2 linked regions of the Salinarimonas sp. genome follow. The protein of the gene in region 2 binds, or shares a complex with, the protein of the main gene of each other region. Links are inferred from orthologs where the notes say so. Each region holds a gene or a part of one and is shown on either strand. Other genes may lie near its edges.

Region 1 (8,118 bases), 2.4 Mb from region 2 along the record:
AGCGTGATGAAGCGCTTGGCCTCGTTGCGCTTCGCCAGGTCCATGACCGGGATGCCCTCGATCATCACGGTGTGGAAGTCCCGCGCGATGGCGAGATAGTCGGAGGCGCCGAGCGGCTGCTCGCAGAGATCGGCGAAGCCGAAGCGCGCGACACCGGCCGCCGCCTGCGGCACCGCCACGGCGCGCCCCTTCACCGCGACCTCGATCCGCTCGCCCCTCGGGCGGCCGGTGAGCTTGCGGAAGGCGTCGTCGAGCGCGGCGCCGGCGGCGTCGTCCGCCGGCACGTGCCAGACCGGCGCGCCGGCGAGCTTCTCCAGCCGGAAGTCGGTGCGCGCATCGAGGCGCACGACGTCCATGTGCGCCTCGATCATGTCGATGAAGGGCAGGAAGAGCGCACGGTTGAGCCCGCCCTCGTAGAGCCGCTGCGGCTCGACGTTCGAGGTCGCCACCACGCTGACGCCTTCCGCGAAAAGCGCCTTGAACAGTCGCCCGAGGATCATGGCGTCGGCGATGTCGGTGACGGTGAACTCGTCGAAGCAGAGCACCCAGCTCTCCGCGGCGATGGCCTTCGCCGTCGGCGCGATCGGGTCGTCGCCCTTCACCTTGCCGGCCTTGAGGTCCTGCCGGTAGGCGTGGATGCGCCCGTGCACGTCGGCCATGAAGCTGTGGAAGTGCGCCCGGCGCTTGCGGCGCACGGGCAGCGCCTCGAAGAAGAGATCCATCAGCATGGTCTTGCCGCGCCCGACCGAGCCCCAGACGTAGAGGCCCTTGATCGGCGCGCGCGCCGTGCCCTTGCGGGCGAAGAGCCAGCCGAGCGGGCTCGCCTTGCGCGCGAGCCGCCGCTCGCCCAGCGCCACCGAGAGCGCATCGAGGCGGCGCAGGAGCGCCTTCTGCGCCGGATCGGGCTCGATCGCGCCCGCGGCGACGCGCTCCTGGTAGGCGCGGGACACCGGGCGCTGCGGATCGGGATGGGGACGGGGCGTGCTCACGAGGGCAAGCGTTTAGCGCCGTGCGGGGCGTTGAGCAATGCCCCGCGACCGCGCCCCGCCTTGCCCGCACGGCCGCGATCGCACAGACTCGCGTCCGTCTCTCGTCCACGACGCCGCCGCGCCTCCGGCCGGCCGACCACGGAGCTGCCCCGATGCCCTCGACCGAGATCCTCGCGCGCCGGATCGCCCAGGCGAGGGGGCGCGAGCCCGCCGATCTCGCGGTGAAGGGCGTGCGGCTCCTCGATCTCGTCACGGGCGACGTCACGGAGACCGACGTCGCGATCTGCGGGGACACGATCGTCGGCACCCACGGCGCCTATCGCGGGCGCGAGGAGATCGACGGGTCCGGGCTCTTCGCGGTCCCGGGCTTCGTCGACACGCATCTGCACATCGAGAGCTCGCTCGTCACGCCGGCCGAGTTCGAGCGCTGCGTGCTGCCGCGGGGCACGACGACGGCGATCTGCGATCCGCACGAGATCGCCAACGTGCTCGGCCGCGCCGGGATCGACTATTTCCTCGCGGCTTCCGAGGCGCTGGTCATGGACCTGCGCGTGCAGATCTCCTCCTGCGTGCCCGCGACCGACATGGAGACCGCCGGCGCCGTGCTCGAGGCCGGCGATCTCGCGCCCTATCGCGGCCATCCGCGCTCCATCGGGCTGGCCGAGTTCATGAACTATCCCGGCGTCGTCCACGCCGACCCGAAGGCGCTCGCCAAGCTCGCGCTCTTCGGCGAGGGCCGCATCGACGGGCACGCGCCGCTCCTCGGCGGGCTCGACCTCAACGCCTATCTCGCCGCCGGCATCGGCACCGACCACGAGGCGACGAGCTACGAAGAGGCGCGGGAGAAGATCACGAAGGGCATGCAGATCCTCATCCGCGAGGGCTCCGTCTCCAAGGACCTGCACGCGCTGGCGCCGCTGATCACGGCCGAGACCTGGGCGCGGCTCGCCTTCTGCACCGACGACCGCAACCCGCTCGAGATCCTGGAGGAGGGCCATATCGATTTCCTGGTGCGCACGGCGATCCGGCTCGGCGCGCGCCCGCTCGACGCCTATCGCGTGGCGAGCTGGTCGGCGGCGCTCGGCTTCGGGCTGCGCGATCGCGGCCTCGTCGCGCCGGGCTACCGGGCGGACGTCGTCCTCGTCTCCGATCTCGAGGCGTGCTCGGTGGAGCGGGTGATCGCCGCCGGCCGGCCGGTGACGCCGGCGCTGTTCGAGAACCGCACGCATCCCGCCCCCGTCGGCTACGGCTCGGTGAAGCGCGATCCCGTGACCGCGGCGGATTTCGCCGTACCCGGCGAGGCGGGCGAGAAGCGCGTCATCGGCGTCGTGCGCGATCGCATCATCACCGAGGCGCTCGTCCGTCCCGTGCCCGCGCGCGACGGCCTCCTCGTCGCCGACCCGGCCGCGGACGTCCTCAAGATCGCGGTGCTCGCCCGCCACGGGGTCAACGCCAATATCGGGCGCGGCTTCGTCTCCGGCTTCGGGCTGCCGGCGGGCGCGCTCGCGAGCTCGATCGGCCACGACGCGCACAACGTCTGCGTCGTCGGCGCGAACGACGCGGACATGGCGGCGGCGGTCAACCACCTCATCGCGATCCAGGGCGGGCTCGTCGCCGTGCGCGACGGGGGGATCCTGGGCGAGCTCCCGCTCCCCGTCGCGGGGCTGATGAGCGACCGGCCGTTCGAGGAGGTGGCCGAGCGGCTGACCGCCCTGCGCGAGGCGGTGGCCGGCCTGGGCTGCGCCCTGCCCGAGCCCTTCCTGCAGCTCGCCTTCCTGCCCCTGCCGGTGATCCCGCACCTGAAGATCACCGATCGCGGCCTCGTCGACGTCGACGTCTTCCGCGTCGTCGACCTCGCAGCGCCCTGACGCTGCTCCGCATTCGGACTGGCGTTCCCGAAAAATTCGTCTATGGTCCGCGCCGTTCGCTTCGCTTTCGGAGCGGGCCGGACGCGCACGACCTCGCTGGACGACATCCCGGCCAGGCCGCGTCGCGGACGCCAAGAGCCGAAGAGCCGCCGAAGAGCCGCCGACACGCCACTCCCGGCGACCGGCGCCGCGGCTCACCACATGCCAACCAAGAGGACAGACGATGTCGATCACGCAGGAGCGCAAGGCCGCGCTCATCAAGGAATACGCGCAGAAGGACGGCGACACCGGCTCGCCGGAGGTCCAGGTGGCGATCCTCACGGAGCGCATCACCAACCTGACCGAGCACTTCAAGTCGCACGCGAAGGACAACCATTCCCGTCGCGGGCTCCTGAAGCTGGTCTCCCAGCGCCGTTCTCTGCTCGACTACCTCAAGCGCGGCGACGAGGCGCGGTATCGCAGCCTCATCGAGCGCCTCGGCATCCGCCGCTGACCTTTCGTCGGGCGCTCGGGTCGACCCGGGCGCCCGACGCTTTCGCCCCGCCGATCCCGGATCGGAAAGGGGCCACCGGAACGGAAACGGGATGCGTCCCGCGCGTTCCGCCATCGCCCGGTCGATGACCATGGACAGGATCGCCGGGGGCTCCCTCTCGAGGGAGGGGAGCCCCCGGCAATCTTGCCCATGGCGTCGCGCGGGCCGCACGACCGCATGCAGGCAAGAGAGACAAGACGCATGTTCGACATTCAACGCGAAGAGCTGATCTGGGCCGGCCGCAAGCTCGTCCTCGAGACCGGCAAGATGGCGCGCCAGGCCGACGGGGCCGTGGTCGCGACCTATGGCGAGACCACCGTTCTCGCGACCGTCGTCGCCGCCAAGGAGCCCAAGCCCGGCGTCGACTTCATGCCGCTCACGGTGAACTACCAGGAGCGCACCTACGCCGCCGGCCGCATCCCGGGCGGCTACTTCAAGCGCGAGGGCCGCCCGACGGAGAAGGAGACGCTGGTCTCCCGCCTGATCGACCGCCCGATCCGCCCGCTCTTCCTCGACGGCTGGCGCAACGACACGCAGGTGATCGTGACCGTGCTCTCGCACGATCTCGAGAACGACCCGGACGTCGTCGCCATGGTCGCCGCCTCCGCGGCGCTGACGCTGTCGGGCGTGCCCTTCACGGGCCCGGTCGGCGCGGCGCGCGTCGGCTGGATCAACAACGGCTACGTGCTGAACCCGACGCTCGCCGAGATGGAGGACTTCGCCCTCGACCTCGTCGTCGCCGGCACGCAGGACGCGGTGCTGATGGTCGAGTCCGAGGCGCGCGAGCTCCCCGAGGACGTGATGCTCGGCGCCGTGATGTTCGGCCACAAGCACTTCCAGCCGGTGATCGACGCCATCATCCGTCTCGCCGAGAAGGCCGCCAAGGAGCCGCGCGACTTCTCCTCGCCGGACCGCGAGGAGGTGATCGCCGCCGTTCTCGAGGTCGCGGGCGACGACCTGCGCGAGGCCTACAAGATCACCGACAAGCAGGCGCGCTACGCCGCCGTCGACGCCGCCAAGGCCAAGGTCGTGGCCGCGCTCGTGCCGGCGGAGGGCGAGGCCCGCTTCGAGGCGGAGGCCGTCAAGGGCGCCTTCAAGGAGGCCCAGGCCAAGGTCGTGCGCTGGAACATCCTCGACACCGGCTCGCGCATCGACGGCCGCGACACCAAGACGGTCCGCCCGATCGTGGCGGAGGTCGGCGTGCTGCCGCGCACCCACGGCTCGGCTCTGTTCACCCGCGGCGAGACGCAGGCGCTCGTCGTTGCGACGCTCGGCACCGGCGAGGACGAGCAGTTCATCGACCAGCTGGAGGGGACCCGCAAGGAGAGCTTCCTGCTGCACTACAACTTCCCGCCCTTCTCGGTGGGCGAGACGGGCCGCATCGGCTCGCCGGGCCGCCGCGAGATCGGCCACGGCAAGCTCGCCTGGCGCGCGCTCCATCCGATGCTCCCGCCGGCGCACGAGTTCCCCTACACGCTGCGCGTCGTCTCCGAGATCACCGAGTCGAACGGCTCGTCCTCGATGGCGACCGTCTGCGGCGCCTCGCTGTCGCTGATGGACGCGGGCGTGCCGCTGCGCCGTCCCGTGGCGGGCATCGCCATGGGCCTCATCCTCGAGGGCGAGCGCTTCGCGGTTCTGTCGGACATCCTCGGCGACGAGGACCATCTCGGCGACATGGACTTCAAGGTCGCGGGCACCGAGACGGGCGTCACCTCGCTGCAGATGGACATCAAGATCGCCGGCATCACCGAGGAGATCATGAAGATCGCCCTCGACCAGGCCAAGGGCGGTCGCGAGCACATCCTCGACGAGATGTCGAAGGCGCTGACCGCGCCGCGCGCCGAGCTCGGCGAGTACGCCCCGCGCATCGAGGTGATGCAGATCCCCACCGACAAGATCCGCGAGGTCATCGGCACCGGCGGCAAGATCATCCGCGAGATCGTGGAGAAGACCGGCGCCAAGGTGAACATCGAGGACGACGGCACGGTGAAGATCGCCTCCTCGGACGGCGCCTCGATCAAGGCGGCCTACAACTGGATCCGCTCCATCGTGGCCGAGCCGGAGCCCGGCGCGGTCTACGACGGCAAGGTCGTCAAGGTGATGGAGTTCGGCGCCTTCGTGAACTTCTTCGGTTCGCGCGACGGCCTCGTCCACATCTCCGAGCTCGCGCCCCAGCGCGTCGCCACGGTCAAGGACGTGGTGAAGGAGGGCGACACCGTGAAGGTGAAGTTCCTCGGCACCGACGACCGCGGCAAGGTCCGCCTCTCGATGAAGGCCGTCGACCAGGCCACCGGCGAGGACATCTCCAAGAAGCGCGCTGAAGGCGGCGAGGGCGGCGAGCCCGAGCCGGCCGAAGCCGGCGCCGGCAACGGCGACGGCCGCCCGCGCCGCCGCGGCGGCCGCCGCGGGGAGTGAGGACGGGCCGGGGCGGTGGTGCGCCGCCCCGCGTCGTCTGTGAGATTGGGAAGCGCGGTCCTTCGGGGCCGCGCTTTTTTGTGGAGTTTGGCGTGAAGCGATCTCTCTTGCGTTCCACGCGTGTAATCGCCATGCTCATGCTCGACGTTGGAGCGATTCGATGCCTGGCACCCTTCAGCTGAAAGCCTTGAGCGACATTGATTTGGACGATCCCTTTTTCGACTCTTTGAAAAATCAGTATGGTGAGTTTCCGCAATGGTTCGCTGGCAAGGCTGCTTCGGGTGAACAAGCCTACGTGATCTACGACGAGGGTGTCGACGAGCTCCGCGGCTTCCTTTATCTCAAGCTGGAAGACGGACCCGTAACGGATGTGCAGCCACCACTACCTGCGGCACGGCGGATCAAGGTCGGCACCTTCAAAATCGTTGCACACGGGACAAAGCTCGGCGAGCGCGCGGTAAAGAAGATCTTTGACCACGCGATAGCTTCTGAAGCAGAACAAATCTACGTGACTGCTTTTCCGACACACAAGCCTTTGCTCCGACTGCTAGAGCGGTATGGCTTTGAAGAACGTGGAAATAAAATCACGCCGAACGGCGAGGAAATTGTCCTCGTCAAGGAGCTTACAGACTCCTCGGATGAGCTTGTTGAAAGATACCCGATCATTAGACAGGAATCTGGCCGCTGCTTTCTTTTAGCGATATACCCCGAGTTCCACACGCAGCTTTTTCCAGACTCAATCCTTGTTACCGAGCCCCCCGATATTCTGTCCGATGTTTCTCATACGAATACCATTCATAAGGTTTATGTCGCAGGGCTCCCACTAACAATGATGAAAAAAGGCGACGCCGTTGTAATCTATCGCACGACAGACAAGGGTGGACGGGCGCGTTACAGGTCGGTAGCGACTTCGGTCTGTGTCGTTGAAGAAACGAGAAGCAGGCGTGATTTCGCGAACGTTCAAGAATTTGTCGACTACTGCCTTCCTCATAGCGTGTTCTCAGAAGAAGAGCTCCGAGAGCGGTTCAATAGCACCAAAAGGCTTTTTACTGTCAGAATGACCTATAATATTGCGTTTCCGAAGCGCCCCAACCGGGACAGGCTGCTCGACGTCGTAGGCTTGACCGACCCCCCACGATTTCAGTTTCGCCGCATCACAGACGGCGAGTTCAGACATATCCTCGAACTTGCTGAGGTTCCCGCCCGACTTCTGGCTTAGGCTCTGGCCCCATAAACGGCAAAGCGGATTTGATCGCTCGAGCGTAGGATGATTCAACCTTCCTGATCGAGGGAGGATTCGATGCGCCGCCATGAGCTGACCGACGAGGAATGGGCGATCATCCAGCCGCTTCTGCCGAACAAGGTGCGCGGCGTGCCCCGGGTGGACGACAGGCGGGTGATCAACGGGATCGTCTGGCGCTTCCGGACGGGTGCGCCCTGGCGCGACGTGCCCGAGCGCTACGGCCCGCGCACGACGCTCTACAACCGCTTCGTCCGATGGCGGAAAGCAGGCGTCTGGGACCGAATTCTGGACGCCGTCTCAGAGGCTTACGACGGCGACATCGTGATGATCGACAGCTCCTGCGTCCGCGTCCACCAGCACGGGGCCGCGGGAAAAAGGGGGATTCGGAGGCCGCCGGAGATGGTCGCATGGGACGTTCCCGCGGCGGCCTGACGACCAAGATCCACGCCCTCGTCGATGCGGAAGGGCGGCCGGTTCGCCTCCTGCTCACCGCAGGGCAGGCAAACGACGCACCGGCCTGCGAGCAGCTCCTTCCGCTCGTCGCGAAAGACGCCATCCTGATCGCCGACCGCGCCTACGACACGAACGCGATCCGCGCGACGGTGACCGAACGCGGCGCCTGGGCGAACATCCCGCCCCGCGCGATCCGAAAGGGCAGCTTCCCGTTCAGCTCCTGGCTCTACCGCCAGCGAAACCTCGTTGAGCGCTTCTTCAATCGCATCAAGCACTTCCGCGGCCTCGCCACGCGCTACGACCGCTCGCCCGACAACTTCCTCGCCGCGCTCAAGCTCGCCGCGATCCGGATTTGGCTTGCCGCGAAATGAGTCCGCATCCTAGGCGCACCCGGCTTTGACGCAGCTACCGCTCTCCGAAAAATCGAAAGCCATTTGTCTCGGATCATCAAAGCCGGCATCTGGCAAGCTATGGCTCAACTCGCGAGGAAGATACATGAACGCCTGTGGTGGAGTAATACCACGAAGCAGCAGCTGTTCGCGCTCAATAGGCACCGGCATCCGGCAAGGTTGTTCAAGCCGGATCGCGAAAGCAGTCTGTGATGGACTCAAGTAATTC
Region 2 (8,405 bases):
GCGCGCCGCCCGACATCCGGCTGCGCTTCATCGCGGCGGAGAGCGTGCTCGACATCCCGCACCGCGAAGCCCTCATCGGCCTGCGCAACCGACGCCCGACCGAGACCGGCCTCGCCGGGCGCCGGCTCGGGGCGGTGAATTTCGCGCCCTACGCCGCTCCGGGCGCGCCGGCGCGCTGGATCAAGGTCGTCGCCGACACGCCGTCCGCCCGCTGGCTCGACCGCGAGATCGGCGCCGACGCGTTCTGCGAGGTCAGCACGCCGCGCAACAGCCTCGACCTCGCGCTGGCGGCCGCGGGCGTCGCCCTGCTGCCGACCTTCGTCGGCGACCGGCAGGCGGGCCTGGAGAGGGTCGGCGAGACGATCCCGGAGCTCGCCCACGAGCAATGGCTCGTCACGCACCAGCACGACCGGCACCTGCCGGAGGTCCGGCGCACCATCGACCGGCTGTGCGCGATCTACGACCGGACGGCGCGCTGAGACGGTCGGGCGCCCTCACGCGCTGCGCCCCGCCCCGAGGAGCCGCATCGCATTGAGGGTCACCAGCACCGTCGCGCCGGTATCGGCCAGGATCGCCGGCCACAGGCCGGTGATCCCGAGCACGGTCGTCACCAGGAAGACGGCCTTCAGCCCCAGCGCGACCGCGATGTTCTGGCGGATGTTCGCCATCGTGTCGCGGGAGAGGCGCACCATGCGCGCGACGTCCGACACGCGGCCGTTCAGCGCCGCCGCGTCTCCCGTCTCGAGCGCGACGTCGGTCCCGCCGCCCATGGCGATGCCGACATGCGCGGCGGCGAGCGCCGGCGCGTCGTTGATGCCGTCTCCCACCTTGGCGACGATGCGGCCTTCCGCCTTGAGCTTGTCGACGAGGCGCATCTTGTCCTGCGGCAGGAGCTCGGCATGCGCCGCGATGCCGAGGCGCTCGGCGATGGCCGCCGCGGTGGTCGCGTTGTCGCCGGTGAGCATGACGGGGGCGATCCCGAGCCGCTCCAGCGCGCGCAAACCCTCGGCCGCGTCCTCCCGCGGCTCGTCGCGCACGGCGATCAGGCCCGCGGGGCGCTCGGCGACCATCAGGACGGAGACCGTCTTGCCCTCGCCTTGAAGCGCCGCGATCCGCGCCTCGACCTCCGCGCCGAACGGCGCGATCGCGGCGGCGGCGGGGGGCGCGCCGAGAAAGAGCGCGCGGCGCCGTGCGCGGCCCTTCACGCCCTTGCCGCCGAGCGCCATGACGCCGATGGCGGGCGTGACCGGCACGCCCTCGGCCTCGGCGCGGGCGATTACGGCCTTGGCGATCGGGTGGGAGGACGTCGCGTCGAGCGCGGCGGCGTCCTCCAGCACCTCGGCCTCGCCGCAGCCGAACCCGACCACGTCGGTGACGACGGGGCGGCTCTCGGTGAGCGTCCCGGTCTTGTCGAGGGCGACCGCGTCGACGCGCCCGAGGATCTCGAGCACCGCGCCGCCCTTGATCAGGAGCCCGCGCCGGGCGCCGGCGGCGAGGCCGGCGGCGATGGCGGCCGGCGTCGAGATCACGAGGGCGCAGGGGCAGCCGATGAGGAGGATGGCGAGGCCCTTGTAGACCCACTCGATCCACGGCTCGCCGGCGACGAGGGGCGGCAGGGTCGCGACCAGCAAGCCGAGCGCCAGCACCGCCGGCGTGTAGATCCGCGCGAAGCGGTCGATGAAGCGCTCGGTGGGGGCCTTCGCCTCCTGCGCCTCCTCGACCAGGCGCACGACGCGGGCGATCGTGTTGTCCTGCGCCTCCGCCGTCACGCGCACGCGCAGGGACGCGTCCGTGTTGATCGTGCCCGCGAAGACGCCGTCGCCCGGCGCCTTCGGCCGTGGCACGCTCTCGCCGGTGACGGGCGCCTCGTCGACGGCGCTCTCGCCGGAGAGGACCGCGCCGTCCGCCGGGATGCGATCGCCGGGGCGCACCACGATGACGTCGCCCGGGACGAGGGAGGCGGCTTCCACGACGGCGAGCCCGCCCTCGCGCTCGAGGAGCGCGGTCTTCGGCACGAGGGCGGTGAGGGCGCGGATGCCGGCGCGGGCGCGGCCGGCGGCGACGCCCTCCAAGAGCTCGCCGACGAGGAAGAGGAGCACGACGATCGCCGCCTCCTCGGTCTCGCCGATGATCACCGCGCCGATGGCGGCGATCGACATCAGGGTCTCGATCGTGAAGGGGGCGCCCGCCCGCGCGGCGGAGAGCGCGCGCCGGGCGATCGGGACGAGGCCGATCAGCATCGCGGCCGTGTAGGCGGCGGCCTCGTAGGCGGGCAGGACGTGGCCGAGGGCGAAGGCCGCCGCGAGGCCGAGCGCGCAGGCCAAGGCGAGCTGCGCCTTCGGCGCGCGCCACCAGGCGGGCTCCTCCGCGGAGGGCGCGCCGGCGGCGAGGGGCGCGATGCCGTAGCCGAGCCCGCGCACGGCGGCCTCGACGTCCGCTCGCGCGGCGTCGGGCGCGCTCAGCCGCAGCGTCTGCGCGGTGGCGTTCACCGCGACCTCGCCGACGCCCTCGATCCGCGTCACCGCCGTCTCGATCTTGCGGGCGCAGGAGGCGCAATCCATCCCGTCCACGCGATATCTCAGGGTCTCGCCCATGGTCTTCGTCGTCGCCTGCCGTCGTCGTCGTTGATCCGATGTCTCGGGCACGCTACGACCTCTAGCAGCTAGAGGTTCAAGAGGGAAAACGCGCATGCCGGCCGGAGAAACGACCCGGGACGATCTCGCCATCGGCGACCTCTCGCGCCGCACCGGCGTGAAGGTCCCGACCATCCGCTATTACGAGAGCATCGGGCTCCTGCCCGCGCCGGCTCGCACGGAGGGCGGACAGCGGCGCTACGGGGCGGACCACCTGCGCCGCCTCGCCTTCGTGCGCCACGCCCGCGATCTCGGCTTCGAGATCGAGGCGATTCGCGAGCTCCTGGCCATGGCGGCGGACCCGCAGCGCGGCTGCGGGGAGGCGCACGCCATCACCCGCGCGCACCTCTCCGCCGTGGAGGACCGCATCGCCCGGCTCGAGGCCCTGCGCGACGAGCTGCGCACGATGCTCGCCTGCGCCAACGGCACGATGGCGGAGTGCCGGATCATCGAGGTGCTGGCCGATCACGACGAGTGCCTGCACGAGCGGCACTGACCCGCGGAAGGGGAAAGGGCCCCGCCGGCGACGCCGACGGGGCCCTTTCTCATGGTCGACACGGCGAGCCGCTCGGGCTCACTCGCCTCCGCCGGAGAGAACCGACTTCGCCTTCGACCACCAGCCGGCGCGCTTGGGCCGGTTCGGGTCGGGCGGGGTGAGCACGACGGTGACGGGCTCCTGCGGAGCCTCCTCGGTCGTGGCTTCCTCGGTCGCGGTCTCCGCGGAGGCGGCCTCCTCGTGCGCAGGCTCCTCCACGGTGGCCGGCGTCTCGGCGACGGGACCGGATTCGGTCTCGGCAGCGGCTTCGGCCGGGGTCTCGGCGATCGCCTCGGCCGGCGTCGCCGCCACGGCCGCCTCGGCGGCGGCCTCCTCCTCCTCGCCCTTGCGCGGCTTGCGCTTGCGCGGGGCGCGCGGCTTCTTCGGCTTGGCTTCCTTGGCTGCCTTGCCTGCGGCGGCCTCCTCGGCCGGCGCCGCCTCGAGAGCGGCCTCGACCGGCGCGGCGGCCTCGCTCACGGCCTCGTCGGACGCGGCCGCGGCGGGCTGAGCCGGAGCCGCGACGTGCTCGGGCGTCTCGGCCGCGACGAGCGCGCCGTCCCCGGCCGCTTCCTCCGCGGCCTCCTCGGCGGCTTCCTCGGCGCCCTCCTCGCCCGGCATCACGTCGCGACGGTCGCGACGACCGCCACGGCGGCCGCGACGGCGGCGGCCTTCCGGACGCGCCTCGGCCTGGGCGGCCTCGCGGGGCGCCTCGGCGCCCTCGCCCTCCGCCTCGCCGTCGGCGGCCTCGACCTCCTCGCCTTCGTCCTCCTCGCGGCGCTCGCCGGCCTCGTAGCCCTCGCGGGCCTCGCCGTTGCCGCGACCGCGACGGCGACGACGACGGCGGCGGCGCTTGCCGTCGCCTGCGCCCTCGCGGGCCTCGTCACGCGATTCCTGGCGCTCGCCGCGCCCCTCGGTCTCCTCGGCGTCCTCCGCCTCCTCGACCTCCGGCTCGGCGATCTCGATGGTCTTGACCTCCTCGGCCTTGACCCCGGTCGCGCGGGCGGGCGAGCCGACGGCGGGCTCGCCCTTGTCGATGGCGTAGGCGTGCGCCGAATCCAGCGTCTCGTCGACGACGATCGTGATCGTCACGCCGAAGCGCTCCTCCAGCTCGCGCAGATGCACGCGCTTCTGGTTCAGGACGTAGAAGGCGACCGCGAAATGGGTGCGGACGTTGAGATTGTGAGTCGCGCCCTTGAGCAGAGTCTCCTCGATGCCGCGCACGAGCGAGAGCGCCACGGAGGGCGTCGCGCGCACGAAGCCGGAGCCGGCGCAGGTCGGGCAGATCACGGAGGACGATTCGAGGACGCCGGTGCGCATGCGCTGACGCGACATCTCCAGCAGGCCGAAGGAGGAGATCCGGCCGATCTGGATGCGCGCCCGGTCGGTCTTGAGCGCGTCCTTGAGGCGCTTCTCGACCGCGCGGTTGTTGCGCTTCTCGTCCATGTCGATGAAGTCGATGACGATCAGGCCGGCGAGGTCGCGCAGCCTGAGCTGGCGGGCCACCTCGTCGGCGGCCTCAAGGTTCGTCTTGAGCGCCGTGTCCTCGATGTTGTGCTCGCGCGTCGAGCGGCCCGAGTTCACGTCGATGGAGACGAGCGCCTCGGTCGGGTTGATCACCAGGTAGCCGCCGGACTTCAGCGACACCTGGTTCGAGAACATCGCGTCGAGCTGCGCCTCGACGCCGAAGGCCGCGAAGAGCGGGGTGGGGTCCTTGTAGGCCTTCACCGCCTTCGCATGGCTCGGCATGAGCATGCGCATGAAGTCCTTGGCCTCGCGATAGCCGTCGTCGCCCGAGACGATGACCTCGTCGATATCCTTGTTGTAGAGGTCGCGGATGGCGCGCTTGATGAGCGAGCCCTCCTCGTAGGTCAGCGCCGGGGCCGTGGAGGACAGCGTCTGCTCGCGCACGCTCTCCCAGGCGCGCATCAGGTACTCGAAGTCGCGCTTGATCTCGGCCTTGGTGCGCGAGGCGCCGGCCGTGCGCAGGATCACGCCCATGCCTTCCGGCACCTCGAGATCCTGGGCGATGGTCTTGAGGCGCTTGCGATCGTCGGCCGAGGTGATCTTTCGCGAGATGCCGCCGCCACGGGCGGTGTTGGGCATCAGCACCGAATAGCGGCCGGCGAGCGACAGATAGGTGGTGAGCGCCGCGCCCTTGGTGCCGCGCTCCTCCTTGACGACCTGGACGAGCAGGATCTGGCGGCGCTTGATCACCTCCTGGATCTTGTACTGCTTGCGCGGCGCGCGCGGGCGCTCGGGCATCTCCTCGAGTGCGTCGCCGCCGAGCTGCTCGACGTTGTCCTCGTCGTCGCCGTTCTCGTCGTTCTCGTCCGAGGCGTTCTCGGAGACGCTCTCGTCGCTCGCGCTTTCGCTGGCCTTGGCCTTCTTCGAGCGGGAGCGACGCTTGGAGCGCTTCTCCTCCTCGTTCTCGCGCTCGCGCTCGGCCTGCGCCTCGTCCTCGATCAGCGCCTGACGGTCGGCGACGGGGATCTGGTAGTAGTCCGGATGGATCTCGCTGAAGGCGAGGAAGCCGTGGCGGTTGCCGCCGTAATCGACGAAGGCCGCCTGCAGCGACGGCTCGACCCGGGTGACCTTCGCCAGATAGATGTTACCGCGCAGCTGCCTGCGATTGGCGGATTCGTAGTCGAACTCCTCGACCTTCGATCCGCGGACGACCACGACCCGGGTCTCTTCCGGGTGCGAGGCGTCGATCAGCATCTTGTTCGCCATGGAAAACTCTCGACATGGCGCAGGCCGCAGCGTCGTCTCCCCCGGATCGCATCGCTCCCCGCGCGCAGACGCGCGCCGGCGAACGGATCGGGTCGGTGAAGAGTGGCGTCGGGCCAAGCGCCGGTGGGCGCCCGGGGCGGGCGCACGTGGGGTTGACCGCGGATCCGGGCGTCGCGCGCGCCGAGCCGGCTCTTGCGGCCGCCGTGGGCGGCGCGGTCGCGGCGCTGCGCGCGGGGGACGTCACGTCGACGAGAAGACGAGCCTGTCTCGCGTCTGCGTCCATCACCCGGTGATCCTTTCGAATTCGATGGGCCGGACCAGCCGGTCATCGCGCTCATCGGCGCGGCGGACGCCGCGCCTTGCGACCTGCCCGGATCTCTCTTTCGTACCGCTCTGATCTCAGAGGGCCTCGGCGCGTCGTCGGAGGGCGAAAGGCCCGCTCCGCGCGACGCCGCCGGATTCGGCAAAGCCGGACGGGGTCACTTCCATTACTAAGCGCGAGGCCGCTTTGGCAAGACCGGAGGCCGCTGTTGCAGAAAAAACACGCGGACGCCCGGCGCAACCGCGCGGGCCAAGGATCCGTTAACCACCCGGCTCCTATCGGTTAGGAGAACGGGACGGGCACCGCCGCCGCGCGGGCGCCGCGTCTGTCACAAGGGGGTCGCGATGCGTCCTGCGCCGGTCCTCGCCGGTCCGACGATACGATGTCTCGCCGCGCTGGCGCTCGTCTGCGCCGCGCTCGTCGCGAGCGCCGGTGCGCGCGCCGCCGACGTCATCGCCATCGCCGCGCGGGTGGAGGCGAGCGCCGTCGAGACGCGGCTCGTCTTCACGCTCAGCGCTCCGGTCGAGGCCCGGGCCTTCTCCATCGACCGTCCCGACCGCATCGTCCTCGACCTGCCCGCCGTCAACTTCCAGATCCCCGCGGACGCGCGTGCGGCGGGCGGGCTCGTCGCGTCCATGCGCTACGGGCTCTTCGCCGCCGACCGCTCACGGGTCGTGATCGAGCTCGCCGGGCCGGCGCGCGTCGTGGCGCTGGCCACCGAGCCGCGCGACGACGGCGCGCATCTCCTCGCGCTCACCCTCGCCCCTGTCGAGGCCGTCGCCTTCGCGCAGGCCGTCTCGGCCGACGCCGCCGGCTTCCGCGCCGCCTCGCTGCGACCGGCGATCGAGCCCGCGCCCGCCGACGGCGACGACCGGCCGACGATCGTCATCGACCCCGGCCATGGCGGCATCGACCCCGGCGCGGTCGCCCGCGGCGGCGTCCACGAGGCGGACGTGGTGCTCGAGTTCGCCCGGCATCTGCGCCGGCGGCTGGAGGAGAGCGGGCGCTTCCGCGTGCTGATGACCCGCGAGGAGGACGTGTTCGTCGCGCTGACCGAGCGCGTCGCCTTCGCCCGGCGCGCGGGGGCGGATCTGTTCGTCTCCATCCACGCCGATTCGCTCTCCTCGGCGCCGCAGGTGAGCGGGCTGACCGTCTACACCAACGCGGACGAGGCCTCCGACCGCGCCTCCGCCACGCTCGCCGCGCGCGAGAACCAGGCCGATGCGCTCGCGGGCCTCGTCACGGAGGAGGCGCGAGGCGAGATCGCCGACATCCTGCGCGACCTCACCGAGCGCGAGACGCGGGGCTATTCGCACGTCTTCGCCACGACGCTGGTCGGCGGCATGGAGAGCGTGGCGCGGCTCAACAAGAACCCCCACCGGCAGGCGGCCTTCGTCGTGCTGCGCGCCTACGACGTGCCCTCCGTGCTCGTCGAGCTCGGCTACCTGTCGAGCCGCCGCGACATCGCGCTCCTCACCTCGGACGGCTGGCGCGAGCGGGCCACGGCGGCGATGGCGGACGCCATGGAGCGGTTCTTCGCGCCGCGCCTCGCCGACCGCGCCGAGTATCGCGCCGCAGTTTCACCATAGATCGCTGGTCTACGGGCGGCAGTCTCGACGCGCACCGGCCCGCGGGCGATTCCCGTGGGAGGCCGATTGCGCTAGTGTTCGGGGATTGGCTGGCGTCGCCTCGGGATCGAGCGTGGCGAGGACGGATCGGACCATATGCGCATCGTCTTGCGATTCTTCGGCTTCCTGTTCAGCGCGGGATTCGTCGCCTTCCTGATCGGGTCGGCGGTGATGGCGCTGGGCTACATGCATTTCTCGCGCGATCTGCCGGATCACGCCGCGCTGGCCGAGTACGAGCCGGCGGTGATGAGCCGCGTCCACGCCGCCGACGGCACCCTCGTCGCCGAATACGCCCGTGAGCGGCGGCTCTACCTGCCGATCGAGACGATCCCCAAGCAGCTGATCGCCGCCTTCCTCTCGGCCGAGGACAAGAACTTCTACAGCCATCTGGGCGTCGATCCGGAGGGCATCGCCCGCGCCGTGGTCACCAACCTGTCGACCGGGACGACCCAGGGCGCATCGACCATCACCCAGCAGGTGGCGAAGAACTTCCTGCTGACCAGCGAGCAGACCTACGAGCGCAAGATCCGCGAGGCGCTGATCGCGCTGCGCATGGA

Evidence for each region.
Region 1: the proteins of ABL310_RS12430 (region 2) and pnp are in contact, whole or in part, in a cryo-EM structure (PDB 9QH0), measured with the Escherichia coli proteins. The link is inferred for Salinarimonas sp. from one-to-one orthologs.

The regions. Positions count from the first base shown.
Region 1 is NZ_CP157794.1:316,700-324,817, reverse strand. What follows is about bases 3,214-6,197. They hold pnp (polyribonucleotide nucleotidyltransferase), read left to right. Parts: upstream 3,214-3,590; coding sequence 3,591-5,804; downstream 5,805-6,197. Other genes in these bases: ABL310_RS01510 (N-acetyltransferase), read left to right, coding at 5,965-6,197; rpsO (30S ribosomal protein S15), read left to right, coding at 3,214-3,350. Also shown: cell division protein ZapE, read right to left, coding at 1-989; ade (adenine deaminase), read left to right, coding at 1,142-2,857; more of rpsO, read left to right, coding at 3,081-3,213; more of ABL310_RS01510, read left to right, coding at 6,198-7,023; ABL310_RS01500 (ASCH domain-containing protein), read right to left, coding at 7,881-8,118. UniProt on the Escherichia coli protein: Involved in mRNA degradation. Catalyzes the phosphorolysis of single-stranded polyribonucleotides processively in the 3'- to 5'-direction. Also involved, along with RNase II, in tRNA processing.
Region 2 is NZ_CP157794.1:2,677,261-2,685,665, forward strand. Bases 3,008-6,278 are described here. They hold ABL310_RS12430 (ribonuclease E/G), read right to left. Parts: upstream 5,899-6,278; coding sequence 3,208-5,898; downstream 3,008-3,207. Other genes in these bases: ABL310_RS12425 (helix-turn-helix domain-containing protein), read left to right, coding at 3,008-3,129. Also shown: ABL310_RS12415 (LysR family transcriptional regulator), read left to right, coding at 1-479; ABL310_RS12420 (heavy metal translocating P-type ATPase), read right to left, coding at 495-2,594; more of ABL310_RS12425, read left to right, coding at 2,689-3,007; ABL310_RS12435 (N-acetylmuramoyl-L-alanine amidase), read left to right, coding at 6,565-7,809; ABL310_RS12440 (penicillin-binding protein 1A), read left to right, coding at 7,945-8,405. UniProt on the Escherichia coli protein: Endoribonuclease that plays a central role in RNA processing and decay. Required for the maturation of 5S and 16S rRNAs and the majority of tRNAs. Also involved in the degradation of most mRNAs.